2 regions of the Faecalibacterium sp. AF28-13AC genome follow, and region 2 is predicted to be linked to the other one. Evidence: riboswitches for the same ligand, from Rfam matches in the RefSeq annotation. Region 2 holds a riboswitch; the other holds the start of a gene.
The links. Region 2 has a riboswitch for FMN ahead of DWY95_RS05180 (ECF transporter S component). Riboswitches for the same ligand answer to the same signal wherever they lie in the genome.
Positions count from the first base shown of each region.

Region 1: another riboswitch for FMN. It lies ahead of ribD (bifunctional diaminohydroxyphosphoribosylaminopyrimidine deaminase/5-amino-6-(5-phosphoribosylamino)uracil reductase RibD); the one in region 2 lies ahead of DWY95_RS05180 (ECF transporter S component).

Region 1 is NZ_QUFG01000012.1:45,853-53,208, reverse strand. It holds gene DWY95_RS14450 (CPBP family intramembrane glutamic endopeptidase) at 1-573, shown strand, start outside; gene DWY95_RS17245 (hypothetical protein) at 898-1,044, shown strand; gene DWY95_RS14445 (DUF6061 family protein) at 1,160-1,411, opposite strand; gene DWY95_RS17130 (hypothetical protein) at 1,633-1,854, shown strand; gene DWY95_RS14435 (DUF6061 family protein) at 1,955-2,206, shown strand; gene DWY95_RS14430 (low molecular weight protein-tyrosine-phosphatase) at 2,286-2,735, opposite strand; gene DWY95_RS14425 (response regulator transcription factor) at 2,732-3,148, opposite strand; gene ribE (6,7-dimethyl-8-ribityllumazine synthase) at 3,169-3,645, opposite strand; gene DWY95_RS14415 (bifunctional 3,4-dihydroxy-2-butanone-4-phosphate synthase/GTP cyclohydrolase II) at 3,667-4,863, opposite strand; gene DWY95_RS14410 (riboflavin synthase) at 4,876-5,517, opposite strand; gene ribD (bifunctional diaminohydroxyphosphoribosylaminopyrimidine deaminase/5-amino-6-(5-phosphoribosylamino)uracil reductase RibD) at 5,481-6,605, opposite strand; FMN riboswitch at 6,757-6,871, opposite strand.
Region 2 is NZ_QUFG01000003.1:142,048-149,403, forward strand. It holds gene DWY95_RS05160 (bifunctional 5,10-methylenetetrahydrofolate dehydrogenase/5,10-methenyltetrahydrofolate cyclohydrolase) at 1-377, shown strand, start outside; gene DWY95_RS05165 (MATE family efflux transporter) at 535-1,878, shown strand; gene DWY95_RS05170 (phospho-N-acetylmuramoyl-pentapeptide-transferase) at 2,327-3,271, opposite strand; gene DWY95_RS05175 (MATE family efflux transporter) at 3,474-4,892, shown strand; gene DWY95_RS05180 (ECF transporter S component) at 4,947-5,546, opposite strand; FMN riboswitch at 5,691-5,811, opposite strand; gene DWY95_RS05185 (mechanosensitive ion channel family protein) at 5,929-7,017, shown strand; gene DWY95_RS05190 (ZIP family metal transporter) at 7,090-7,356, opposite strand, start outside.

The DNA of each region.
Region 1 (7,356 bases), on a different contig from region 2:
CCATTTGTGTGGTATATCCTTACACAGAAAAGGGTCAAAGGCTTTTTTAAGTGGTTGGGAATTAGTACAGCACCTGCCCCGCCTTTGAATGCTATGTTTTGTATTCTTGCGGGATTTTTAGCGGCATTATTTTTACCATATATGTGGCTCTATCGATCTGGAAATCTGAATTATCAGGGTTTTACAGTGGATGCGTTTCGGCAGACCGGTTGGAGTATAGAAACATCTGCAGTTATACTGATATGGGCGATCGTGCAGACTTCGCTGTCGGAGGAAATCCTGTTCCGGGGGTTTCTTTGTAAACGCCTGTGCCATAAATTTGGAGAGAAAACAGGGAATGCCGTTCAGGCACTCATTTTTGGTATGGTACACATTACTGCGCTGCCAGACAAGAATATCCCTGCGCTGTGTGTCATAGTGCTGCTAACGGGTGGAATAGGCTATGCCTTGGGATGGCTTTCATTGCAAAAGGCACAGGGAAGTATTTTGTATGGCTGGGCAATCCATGCGGCTGTGAATATTCTTTCCCCCATTATGGTTTTCACATTCTTGTTGCCCAAGGGTACGGCGTAACAAAGCATAAGTGTTGGAATGCCAACGGTATCATCATCCACTTCTGTCAGACCTCTCGCATAGATCCCTGCTGCCTGACAGCACGTACTCTTTTGGGTGACTTTACTTGCATCTTGCTGGATGAACCCGAAAGCAATCTTGACGAAAACCTGAACATAGCCTGATCAATTGCTTGTTAAAACTCTAGGAAAAAAGTTGATTCTCGTTATTATTCACAGTGCCTCCCATGATGCCGTAGCAGATAAACTTACGAGATTCGTACAGGAATGATGCATCAGGTACAATCATGCTAAACTGTCTGCGGATCGTCAAAGGAGTGTGCGTTTGAACAAAAAGAAAAAGTCCACAAACATTTCCCCTTACCCCGATGAAGCCATCGAACGTCTGGCACGGGCATTCTACCCGGCGATTCTTGCCTGCTGGAACAGTGAGGAAGGACAACGGGAGTTTGCCGCATGGCAGGCGGAATAGGCTCATATTGCAACCAAAGAAAAACAGGAAGTTCCCGTTGGGGAACTCCCTGCCTTACTTATCGTGTGTGGATTTTTGCAGGGTGCGTCCTTCGGGGCGCACCCTGTTTTTGCGTTTAGTCCTCTAATCCGTGGTTCCCAGCCACGTTCTTCAGATATTCCTCCGGTTCGCTGTTCAGAATCAAGTCTGCATACGCCAGAGGGTCATTATAGATGAGGTAGTCCAGCTCTGACCGCTGCGCCATGGTAACATCCAACGCATCCTCGACCCCGGTACAGTCGATAGAGATTTTTCTCCCATCCCGGAGCAGCAGCTCCACACAGCCGGTGTCCATGTTGAAATGGCAAGCTCTTTCATCGTACTTCATGTTTGTGTCCTTTCTGCCTTACGGCACTCTTACAGTGGTCTGTCGTGCTTTCTTATGATAAGGTCTAGGACGTTTTTCGATGGAAGCAAGGGATTCGTTCTGTTTTCCAATGAATACAAAAAATCCGAACCCTTCTCCTATCGGAAAAAAGTTCAGATTTTGTTGTTGTGGTGCACCTCCAGGGACTCGAACCCTGGGTCCACTGATTAAGAGAAACCGACGTGCAACAATCATCAATTTCCAGAATTACACAAATTCATCATTTTTATCGTTTTATCGTAAATCAGCATTTTGCATCTGCTGCATTCTTTGCACCTGTTATCCCATCTTGCATCCGTTATCCAGCCGTTCCGGTGTGCAAAAATGTGCAGAGCCAAAATCAACCCCTTAAAACAGGCATTGGGTTTTTATACAAAGCCGGGAAAATGGCCGCTGCAATCTAGCCTGTTCAGACCGAGCATCAAATGTACATCAACAACCATGATTCATGGCAGGGATTTGGACAATCGAACAGACACTACCTTATATAGAAAGAGGTTCACTATGAACAAACTGCATTCCTGCTGCTTCAACATAAACACAAACCGAGTGGAAGCCCGATTTGCGGACGGCTCTGCCGTTGCCATCGACTGCACCGCCATTGAGGACAAATACGGCAACACCCCGGCACAGCGGGCAGAACTGGACTGGCTGCTGTACCATAAGCCCTTGGAGTATGCACAGATGGTGCTGGATGGGGAGATCAAACGTTTCCTGTCACTCGGCTGCGACCACGGCAGACTGGAAGATCAATGACATAACAACCACAGCCCCGCCTTGGCGAAGGAGAAGCCAAAGCGGGGCTGTGGTTTAATGCAGGAGAAATGAAAGGAACTTAGCGCAGTTCTTCAAGCAATGCCGTACACCCTTCCAGCACATCCTGCCATGTGGCTTCAAAATCTCCCGTGAACCATGGGTCTGCTACCTCACGGGGCTGACCTGTATGCGCCATCAGCAGAGAGACTTTATGCTGTGGGTCATCGCCGACAAGCCGCAGGATGTCGCACAGATTGCTTTCATCCATGCCAATCAGATGATCACACCGTGCATAATCCAGCCGGGTCATCTGCCGAGCGGTCTTGCCGTTGCAGTCGATGCCATGTTCTGCCAGCTTCTGCTGCGCAGGAGGATAGACCGGATTTCCGATCTCCCATGCACTGGTGGCGGCTGATGCGATTTCAAATCGCTCGGAAAGCCCTGCCTTGGACACAAGGTCTTTCATGATATATTCGGCCATCGGGCTTCGGCAGATATTTCCCAGACAAACAAATAAGATTCTGGTCATTCCGGGTCGTTCTCCTTTTTGCTCCTAAAGGTATAGCCGCCGTGGGTGGTGCGGATAAAGCTGCCGCAGTCGGCCAGCTTCTTTCGCAGATTGGAAACGGTATTTGCCACGACCTTTAAGGTGTCGTCACAGTTTTGTCCCCACACAGCACGAAAAAGCTCTTCTTTTGAGAAGATTTGTCCTTCGTGGGAAGCAAGCATCAGCAGCAAATCGAACTCCAGTCGTGTAAGGGAGATTTTTCTGCCGTTGCATGACACTTCGTGGGTCATTCCATCCAGTGTAAGCCCCGGAAGAACCAACTTCTCCCATGAATCAATGGATATTTGCTCTGCCTCGATGTGCTCTCGTTCCAGAAGCATCCGGATCTTCTGCTCCAATTCCGGGTCAGGCTGTCGGGTTTTTATAACAATCATGGCAAACTCCTGCGTGTATTTTACTCTGCGGCGGTATCCATTTCCCGGAGCAGGTTTACCATCTCGATGGCACTGACCGCGCAGTCATAGCCTTTATTACCTGCTTTGGTGCCTGCCCGCTCGATGGCCTGTTCGATGTTTTCGGTGGTTAGAACACCAAAGAGCACGGGAACTCCGCTTTCCAGTGAAACCGTGGCAATGCCTTTGGAAACCTCATTGCACACATAGTCGTAATGGCTGGTAGAGCCGCGAATCACGGCACCAAGACAGATCACAGCATCGTACTTTCCGCTTTTTGCCATTTTGGAGGCGACCAGCGGAATCTCAAAAGCACCCGGAACCCATGCAACATGAACATCAGCGTCCTGCACATCGTGCCGGAGCAGACCGTCCATTGCTCCGCTCAGAAGTTTGGACGTGATAAACTCGTTAAAACGGGCTGCTACGATACCGATCTTGATATTCTGAGAAACCAGCTTGCCTTCAAACGTTTTCATTCTTAAATACCTCTTTCGTTGTTAATATTCCAGAATATGTCCCATCCGTGCCTGCTTCGTTTTCAGGTAAAACAGGTCATACGGGGTCGCCGTCATCTGAATGGGTACGCGCTCGGAGATCTCCAGCCCAAACTCGGAGAGCTGATATACCTTGTCCGGGTTATTGGTAAGCAGGCGCAGGCTTTTTACGCCAAGTTCCCGGAGGATCTGCGCGCCGAGATAATACTCCCGTTCATCTCCATGGAACCCCAAGGCAAGATTGGCTTCCAGCGTATCCATGCCCTGCTCCTGAAGCTCATAGGCACGCAGCTTGTTGATCAGACCGATGCCCCGGCCTTCCTGCCGCATATAAAGCAGGATGCCCCGGCCTTCTTTTTCGATCTGTGTCATGGCGGCGGCCAGCTGCTGGCCGCAATCGCAGCGCAAGGAGCCGAACGTATCGCCTGTCAGGCATTCGGAGTGGACGCGGCACAGAACATCCTTTCCATCGCCAATGTCGCCCTTTACCAGTGCAATGTGATGTTCTCCGTTCAGGCGGCTCACAAAACCGTATGCTTTGAAGGTGCCATACTTGGTAGGCAGGTTCACCGCTGTCACCTGATCGACCAGTTTATCGTGACACTTGCGGTACTCCTGTAAATCACGGATGGTGATGAATTTGATCTGGAAACGCTCTGCCAGCTTTGCCAGTTCAGCGGTGCGCATCATCGTGCCATCCTCCCGCATGATCTCGCAGCACAGGCCGCATTCTTTCAGCCCTGCCAGACGGCACAGGTCAACGGTTGCTTCCGTGTGACCGTTGCGCTCCAACACACCGTTCTTTTTTGCCAGAAGGGGGAACATATGGCCCGGTCTGCGGAAATCTTCTGCTTTTGCGTGATCGTCCACACAAGCCATCGCCGTAATGGAACGCTCTGCGGCAGAAATGCCCGTAGAAGTAGAAACGTGGTCGATGGACACCGTAAATGCCGTTTCATGGTTGTCGGTGTTATGCTGCACCATCTGTGGAAATTGCAGCTTCTGGACGAAAGCCTCGGACATCGGCATACAGATCAGACCTTTGCCGTGGGTCGCCATAAAGTTGACGTTTTCGGTGGTGGCAAATTCGGCAGCACAGATGAAGTCCCCCTCGTTTTCACGGTCGGGGTCATCCGTTACCAGAATGATTTTTCCTTGTCTCAGGTCTTCCAAAGCTTCGGGAATGGTATTGAAGTTCATTGTAAACGCTCCTTAAAAGCCGCAGCGCAGCAGCATTTCTTTTGTGAGTGTGTTTTGTTTCGGTGCTTCCGGTTGAAGCAGCTTCTCAATATATTTTCCGACAACGTCGGTTTCCAGATTGACAAAATCTCCTTTGTGCCGCTGGTGCAGGTTCGTCTGACGGACAGTGTGCGGTATCGTGGACACGGCAAAGCCCGTGGGTTCCACTGCAGCCACGGTCAGGCTTATGCCATCCACCGTGATGGAACCCTTTTCGACGACATAGCGAAGGATCGCGGGATCCGCATGAATGGTGTACCAGACAGCGGTATCGTCCTTTCGGATGTTGGCAATGCGTCCGACGCCATCCACATGGCCTGCTACGATGTGTCCGCCAAAACGTCCGTTGGCCGGCATGGCACGTTCCAGATTGACCGCACTTCCAACGGTGAGCTGTGCAAGTGCAGAGCGGTTCAATGTCTCGTGCATGACATCCGCAGCAAAGCTATCCGGGAAGAGCTGCCTGACGGTCAGACAGATGCCGTTGACGGCGATGCTGTCGCCGATCCTGGTTCCTTCCAGAACCGTTTTTGCACGAACCGTCAGTACGGCGGAATGCTGTCCCCGATTGATGGATTTTATTGTTCCGACTTCTTCCACAATTCCGGTAAACACGGGTACTCCACCTCACTTTCGATCAGGAAATCTTCGCCAAGCTGTTCCAATCGGCTGTTCTTCAGGCGGAATGCAGCATCCGGAAGCGGGATACCCGCACCCTCGATGGGTGTTCTGGCATCCCTTCCTCCGAACAGCTTCGGGGCAATGTAAGCCTGTACCTGCTGCACGATGCCACTTTCCAGTGCAGACCAGTTCAAGGTTCCGCCGCCTTCCAGCAGAATGCTGTCGATCTGCTCCTGCCCCAGCTGTTCCATCAGTTGCAGAAGATTCACATGACCGCATTGCTCTTCCAGAAAAAGAATCCGGCACCCGGCCTGTTGATATGCCGCCTGCTTCTCTGGGTCGCCGCAGCAGGTCGCAAGAATGGTGGGGACCTGTTTGGCGGTCATGACCACCTGTGATTGCAGCGGTGTCCGCAAATGTGTATCGCAGATGATCCGGACAGGATCACGGCCACCCTCTATCCGACAGGTCAGCAGCGGGTCATCTGCCAGAATGGTTCCGACTCCCACCATAATGCCGCGGAATCGGTGCCGCTGCCGTTGAACATGATTCCGGGCAATTTCCCCGGTGATCCATTTGGAAGCGCCTGTGTATGTGGCGATTTTTCCGTCCATCGTCATGGCGTATTTCATGGAAACGAAGGGGCGTTTTGTGGTGATATAGTGGAAGAATACCTTGTTCAGCGCATCGCATTCTTCTTGCAGAACATTTTCGGTCACATCTATGCCGTGTGCGCGCAGGATTGCAATTCCTTTTCCGGCTACCAGCGGATTCGGGTCAGCGGAACCCACGACCACCCGGTGAATGCCCGCGTCCAGAATCGCATCCACGCAGGGCGGCTGCTTTCCGTAATGGCAGCACGGCTCCAATGTCACATACAGGGTCGCTCCCTGCGGATCTTCGGTGCAGGATGCCAGCGCATTGCGCTCCGCATGAGCCTGACCGTATTTCTGGTGCCAGCCCTGTCCGATGATCCTGCCCTCTTTTACGACCACGGCACCCACCATCGGGTTGGGCGATGTCCACCCGCAGCCCTTTTTTGCAAGCTGCAAAGCCAGACGCATATAGTCTTTGTCGTTCATCGTGTTGCCTCCAAAAGAAAAAGCCCTGAACAAAAACGTTCAGGGCAAGCCGAAAAAACACAAGGGATCCTTGTGCAAAAAAGAAAGCTCCAGAATGCAAACGCATCCCAGAGCAGCCTCCACAAGCGCAGGACCGTACGGGTTCTGCACTTGATATCTTCTTTCATCCAGACTGTACTGTCGGCTTCGGAGTTTCACCGAATCATGCCTTACGGCTCGTGGGCTGTACCACCGGTAGGGAATTGCACCCTGCCCTGAAGATTTATGATTTAATTACAGCGGCATTATAGCACGGCTTCTTTCGGATTGCAAGGGCATTCTGCAAACCGGGACGAAACCGGGATGAAGATGGTTTGAGGGTGGGAATGAAACTTTTGGGCTGTTGTTGCCTTGTCAAGAGGGCTGGCACCGTCCAGCCCTCTCTCTTTTTGCCAAAGTTTTCCTCGTTTTTTCTTGCACCCTGCCGAAAGTGGCGTAGCCTCAAAGTTTTTTGTTGACACGGCTCGATTTTTGTGGTAGTCTATCCCAAAAATTGAATATAACATGTTTTTACATATTCGTTCAGCCCCTGCGGGGCTGAACATCTTGGCTTGCAGCCGTTACATAACTGACTAGCATGACCTTCCAGAAAAAGCGAAGGCAGGGCTGGTCTGTTTTGTGACGGCTTTTTTATTGCTGTTTTGCCCGTTGCACCTTGAAAACCGCATGACCGTCTGCATGGGATACCCGGTGATGACCTCGCAAGAGCGAG
Region 2 (7,356 bases):
GTCGGCGGGCCGTGGTCGTGGGCCGCAGCCTCGTGGTCGGCAAGCCCGCCGCCATGATGCTGGACCGTGAAAACGCCACGGTGACGCTCTGCAATTCCCGCACCCAGGATCTGCCCGCCCTCTGCAAAGAGGCCGACATCGTGGTCGTTGCCATGGGGCGGCAGGGCTTTATCGGCAGCGACTGCCTGTGCGAAGGCCAGGTCGTGGTCGATGTGGGCATCCATGTCAACGCAGAGGGCAAGCTCTGCGGCGACGTCCGCTTTGACGAGGCAGAACCCCTCGTCGAGGCCATTACCCCGGTACCCGGCGGCGTGGGCACCGTGACCACCTCCGTGCTGGTCGGCCATGTGGTGGATGCCGCAGAAAAAACGCTGTAACAAACGATAGCAATTCAACTTCTTATAGCAGTTTGCGTTTTTAATGCACAAGCAACACCCGCAAACTGCATATCGCAAAGATGCCGTTTGAATGTTGCGCTCATTTCTTGACTTGCGATAAAATTTGCGATAAACGATTTTTTGAAGGAATGTAATCATGTCGAAAGATGAATATTTGATCACAGATCCACCCCTTAAAGCGCTGACTGTTTTTGCGATGCCGATGATCCTTGGCAGCTTTTTTCAACAAGTATACAATATGGCCGATTCCATAATAGTTGGTCAATTTGTTGGCTCCTCGGCACTTGCGGCTGTTGGTGCTTGTGCTGCACTGACCAATGTTTTTATTTGTGTGGCGCTTGGTGCTGGTGTGGGCGCAGGTGTGCTTGTAAGCCGCTATTTTGGTGCAAGAAATTATGGTAGAATGAAAACCATTGTGTCAACGTCCCTGATCAGCTTTTTGATCTTAAGCATTGTCCTTGGTGTCTTTGGCTTTTGCTTTTCCCATTTCATGATGAGCGGATTACAGACCCCTGCCGATATATTGGAAGAAGCAGCATTGTATCTGCGCGTCTACTTTGTGGGTTTCCCGTTTCTATTCATGTACAACATTCTTTCCACCATGTTCACTTCCATCGGTGAATCCAAAATTCCGTTGGGACTGCTGATATTCTCATCGATCCTGAATATTTTTATGGATCTCTGGATGGTGGCTGGTCTTGGGCTGGGAGTGTTTGGTGCAGCCCTTGCGACCTTGATCGCACAAGGAATTTCTGCCGTGTTTTCGTTTTTGATCTTTCTGTCTCGGATGCGGCAATACAAGAGCTCCTTTCGCAGGTTCGACCGGCAGGAGCTGTATTCCATGCTTCGCATTGCGGTACCATCGGTTTTGCAGCAGTCCACAGTGTCTATCGGTATGATGATCGTGCAGGCAGTGGTAAATCCCTTCGGCACACAGGCACTTGCCGGGTATGCGGCAACGATGCGGGTAGAAAATGTTTTTTCGCTGATCTTCGTATCCATCGGCAATGCAGTTTCGCCGTTTGTATCCCAGAATCTTGGCGCAAAGAAAATTGAGCGCATCAAAAAAGGTTATCATGCTGCACTGGTGTTGGATCTATGCTTTGCAGTTCTTGCTTTCGTGGTCATTGAAACACTGCACACACAGATTTCCTCGTTGTTCTTGGGAAAAGACGGAACCGCGTTGGCCTATCAGGTGTCCGGTGATTATATGAGATGGCTTGGTTACTTTTTCATCTTCATGGGCATCAAGATGGCAACGGATGGCGTTCTTCGCGGACTTGGGATCATGCGGCCGTTTCTTATTGCAAATATGGTAAACCTTGCAATCCGCTTGTCTGTTGCTTTGATTTGTGCACCGCGTTTTGGCATTGCTTTTGTTTGGCTTGCAGTCCCGGCAGGTTGGCTTGCAAACTTTCTTATTTCCTATGCGGCGCTCAGAAGATCGTGGCCAGAGGATAAAGCAGCGGTATCTCAATGATTTCATGCAGTGGAGAGGTGCTTTTCCTGCGTAAATTCAAGGCACGAACGCTGGATGCTCTTCCGAACGCGATCCAATGTGCTTTTCAAATGGGATTGCTATAAAAAGAAACAGAACACGCCCGGCGGTTGTCTCAGCCTGACCGGGCGTGTTCTGTTTTTCAGAATTGCAAACAGGAGGAAACTGGGAGATGACTGTTTATCCACATGTTCCAGTTTGATCACAGAAGATTCCGCCTTTCCCTACTTCATCTCCCTCAAAAGCCTCCTTGCCTTTGCAGGGTACGAAAAAAGGCGCTCGGTGAGTGTTCACCAAGCGCCTTTGCTTTCGATGCTTAAAGTATAGCGTTTTTTCCGTTCGCTTTCAATCTGAAAACTGCAACAACTTTTTCCGCGCAGATTTCCGTGTTTTGTAAAGTTACACAAAGTCAGACCTTTATTTTTGTCGATTACCGGGTCAGCAGAAGAAGCCAGGCCGAAGCCACCGCCTGCAGGATGAGCCAGCGGGCCACCACCTGCTCATCACTCCAGCCCATCCGCTTGCGCACATGGTCATGCAGCGGGGTCAGGGTGTGTTTGAGGATGCTGATGTGTAAAAACCGCTTGAAGCTGATCTTCAGGATGCCCAGGCTGCCGTCCACGATGAAGACCAGCGCTGCCAGCAGGAAGGAGAACGGGTGGCCGCTCTTGAGCGCCAGCACCGCGAGAAAGAAGCCCATGGCGCGGCTGCCCGCGTCCCCCATCAGCAGGGTGGAGGGCTTGGCATTCATCCACAGGTAGGCCAGCAGTGCGCCGATGAAGACGATGGCAGCGGTGCTGTAGTCCCCCAGTTCCTCGCCGTAAGCCAGCAGGAAGGTGCCGATGCTGACCACCGCCAGGCTGGCCGACAGGCCGTCCACACCGTCGGTGCAGTTGACGACGTTGATGCTGGCCCAGATGAGGACGACGATGAGCACGAGGTAGAGCGGATACGGGATGGCAAAGCTCCACTGCAAAAAGTTCACGGTGGTGCTGTTGAAGTTCAGGTAGGTCACACCCGCCACAATGGCGATGACGAGGTCGATGAGGCCTTTTTTGTATTCGTTCCAGGCCACCTCGGAGGCATCGTCAAAATAGCCGGAGAGCATGGAGGCAATGAGCAGCACGGTATAGATGATATACTCGGTGCGCAGCGGAACCACCGCCAGCGTGACCAGCGCGATGCAGAGCACGAAGATGAGGCCGGAGCCGCGGGCCTTGCCTTTGGAAAGCTCGCCGTTCACCGCAAATGCGCGGCCATGGTCGTGGGGGAGCTTCTCCCGGAAGACCGAATCCATCAGCGCCGTCAGCGCAAAAGCCAGCAAAAATCCCAGCGCGTCCACGGTGCGCTGACTGCCCGATAACAGTTGGAGCATACGATTTTCCTCTTTCCCGGAGCCGCACACAGCGCCGCTCCTGTTGTTTCACTCATAGGTAAGGAAAGTGTATCACGCCCGGCTGAAAAAATCAATCTCCTGCGCACAAAACACGCCGGTTTGACATTTTTCATGCTTCCTTATATAATAGGTATACTCTGTCCCCCTGTGCGGGGCATTTTTTATGCGAACAGGAGAAGCCATGACACTTTCACTCGAACAGCTCTCCTCCCGGATGCGCCGGGGGGAGGACATCCCCTTGCGGGAAACAGCGCAGGTCGTGCTGGCGCTGAGCGTCCCTTCCATTTTGCAGCAGATGGTCGTCACCGCCATGGAATACATCGACGCCGCCATGGTGGGCCACATCGGGGCCGAAGCCACGGCCGCCATCGGCATCGTCAGTTCCAGCACCTGGCTGCTCCACGGCATCCTGGTGGGGCTGTACACTGCCTTTTCCATCCAGATCGCGCAGTATCTCGGCGCCGACCGCCAGGCCGACGCACGCGGTGTGCTGCGGCAGGCCATGCTCTTCAACCTCATCCTGGGTCTGGCGGCGGCAGGGTTCGGCATCGGCATCAGCCGCTTTCTGCCCGGCTGGCTGGGCGCTGACCTCTCGCTGCAGGCCAACGCTTCCGCCTACTTTGCCATCTGGTCGGCCGCCCTCCCCTTCACCATGGCCATGGGCATGTACGCCGCCATGCTCCGCGCTACCGGCGACGCCCTGACGCCCGGCCTCATCAGCGTTCTCGTCTGCGGGCTGGACGTCGTGTTCAACTTTTTCCTCATCAACCCCACCCGGACGCTGCCCCTCTTCGGCACCCGCGTCACCGTCTGGGGTGCCGGGCTGGGCGTTCCGGGTGCGGCGCTGGGCACCGCTCTTTCCAACGTGATCGGCGGGCTGCTGGCGCTGACCATCCTGCTGCTGCGGGACGGCCCCCTCTGCATCCGGAAGCCCGGCTCCTGGAAGATCACCCGCGCCTGTCTGCTCAACCTCTGGCGGGTGGGTGCCCCGCTGGCCGCAGAGCGCGCAGCCCTCTCCTCGGCGCAGGTGGTGCTGGTGCGCATCGTGTCGGGGCTGGGCACGGTGGCCATCGCCGCCAACAGCCTCGGCGTCAGTGCCGAGGGACTGTGCTACATGGCCGGTTACGGCATCCAGGACGCCGCCATCGCCCTCATCGGGCAGGCTGTGGGTGCCAACCGGAAGGACATGGCCAAGCGGTTCGCCTGGCTCTGCACCGGCATCGGCATCGGCATCATGGCGCTGTCCGGCATGGGGCTGTGGGTGTTTGCCCCGGCGCTGATGGGCATCTTCACCGCCGACGCCGCCGTCATCGCGCTGGGTGCGCGGGTGCTGCGCATCGAAGCCTTTGCCGAACCGATGTTCGGGGCCAGCATTGTGGCCAGCGGTGCCATGCAGGGCGCGGGCGACAGCACTGCCTGCTTTGTGCTGAACCTCGTCAGCATGTGGGGCATCCGGCTGACGCTGGCATCCTTCTTTGCGCCCCGGTTCGGGCTGGCGGGCGTGTGGGGTTCCATGTGCTGTGAGCTCTGCATCCGCGGCCTGCTCTTCCTCTTCCGCCTTGCCCGCGGCAAGTGGCTGGAAAAAGGAGCCTTAGCTTAAAAAAGACCCTCTCCGGCATTGCGAAGCAATGCCGGAGAGGGTCTTTTCCTTTTTTTACTTTCTGCCGTGCAGGATGGGCGACAGCGGCTTATAGATCACCATGCAGAGCACTGCATCCAGCAGGCCCTTGACCAGCGTGAAGGGCATGTTGAAGATGACGAGGCACTTGATGAGGCTGTCTGCCGAGGGCAGGATGGCCTGGTACATGCCGAGGATGGCTTCCAGCGGCATGTGGTAGAACTGCACATAGGCCGGATAGGTGATGAAGTAGTTGGACGGCACACTGAACACCGCCATGGCCGCTGCACCGATCAGCGCACCGAGGATGGCCGTTTTGCGGCTCTTGCGGTGCTTGTAAATGCAGCCCGCCGTGACCGAGAAGACCGCGCCAAGCATGAAGTTGCACAGCTCGCCGACACACGCGGTGCTGGTGCCCTTGATGACGATGTGGAGCAGGTTCTTCATGAAGCTGATGACGGCGCCGTACACCGGGCCCAGCGCAAACGCACCCAGCAGGGCAGGCAGATCGGAGAAGTCCATCTTGACGAAGGACGGGATGAGCATCGGGATGGGGAACTCGATGAACATCAGGATGAAGGCCACCGCGCTGAGCATGGCGGCTACGGTCAAGTTGTGGGTCGTGTTTTTTTTCATGGTAATTTCCTCCCGTGGGGCGCATGGCCCCGCTCAATTGAACTGGAAAGCCCTTTTCGCGCCGTACCGGAACCGGGAAGACAACCAAAAACGCGCCCTGCCGCAGCAAACACTGCAACAGGGCGCGCAAACAATTCGATTTGTCTGCCGTTTCTTGCATCCGGACTATACCGTTGGCCCCGGAGTCACACCGGGTCAGCACTCTTTGGGAGTGGTCGCGGGCTGTACCGCCAGTGGGGAATCGCACCCCGCCCTGAAACGAACTTTCTGGGCAGAGTATAACGCGCCGGGCTGCACTTGTCAACCCCCAATTTCGGTTGCCCTTTCCGCGCGCTTTATGGTATACTGGGGCGTAATATTTTATTTCCGAGGAGTTTTTGCCATGATCTTTTCCATCCGCGATCTCGCGTTCGAGATTGGTTCCCTCTATCTGGAAGGCTGGCTTGCCCTGGCGGCGCGCTGTGTCTGTGCGCTGCTGCTCTTTGCCGCCGGGGCGCTGGTCTCCCTGCTGCTGCGCAGGAAGCTCTTCCCCATCCTGCAGGCCCGCAGCTGGCATTTTGCCGCCACCCCCATCCTGCTGCGCAGTCTGGAGCGCCCGCTGGAACGGATGGCCGTCTTCACCGGCCTCTACCTTGCGCTGACCAGCCTGCCGTGGGCCATCACCGGCCTGCCCAGATTCCTGCTCGTGGCCTACAAGGTCGTGATGAGCTTTCTGTTCTGCGAGGGTCTGTATCAGGCCTCGGATGTGGCTGACCTGCTGCTAGCCTCCTGCAGCCTGGAGATCCGCTCCAACAAGACCCTGCTCGCCCTGCTGAACACGACCTACAAGGTGCTGGTGGTCGTGCTCGGCGTTGCCACCATCGCGCAGGTCATCGGCTTTCCCATCGGCAGCATCGTCGCCGGTGCCGGTCTTGTCGGTCTGACCATTTCGCTGGCCGCACAGGAGAGCGCCAGCAACCTGTTCGGCGGTCTGGTCATCCTGCTCGACAAGCCCTTCTCGGTGGGCGACTGGATCACCGTGGGCGAGATCGAGGGCGAAGTCATCGATATCAACTTCCGCTCCACCCGCATCCGCGCCATGGACAAAACGGTCAGCATCGTCACCAACAGCAAGATCTGTTCTTCCACGGTGCAGAACGCTGCGATGCGCACCATGCGGCCCTATCGGTTCACGCTGGGCGTCACCTACAACACCACCCGCCCCCAGCTGGAAAAGCTGATGGCTGACCTCAAGACCATGCTGGACGAAAGCCCCTACACCCAGAATGGCAGCAACATCGTCCGGCTGACCAGCTTTGGCGATTCCAGCATCAACATTCTGGTTTCCGCCTATCTTCAGACGAACGCCTATGCCGTCTTCCTCGAAGAGCAGAACGACCTGAACCTGAACATCATGGACATCATGCAGGCCGACGGCGTGGACTTCGCCTTCCCCTCCACCAGCGTCTACATCGAAAAATCCGGCTCCTGAGCTGCACCCTTCCGCTCCCTCTCACGAGGGAGTTTTTTGTTTGCGGGAAGATGGAGTTTTCGTGCATCGCACTCACAATGCCACATCCAGCGCCATCATCAGCGCAAAGCCCAGCACCACACTGATGACCCCGGCAGGCTCATCAGCCTCCACGGCTTCGGGGATCATCTCCTGCGCCGTCACGCAGACCATGCACCCGGCGGCAGCGCTCATCAGCCAGGGCAGAGCGGCCTGCACCCAGCCCGCCAGAGCCAGCGCCAGCAGCGCCCCCAGCGGCTCCACCAGCCCGGAGGCCAGCCCTGCCCCGAACGCCCGCTTCCGGCTCTCCCCGTTTTGCAG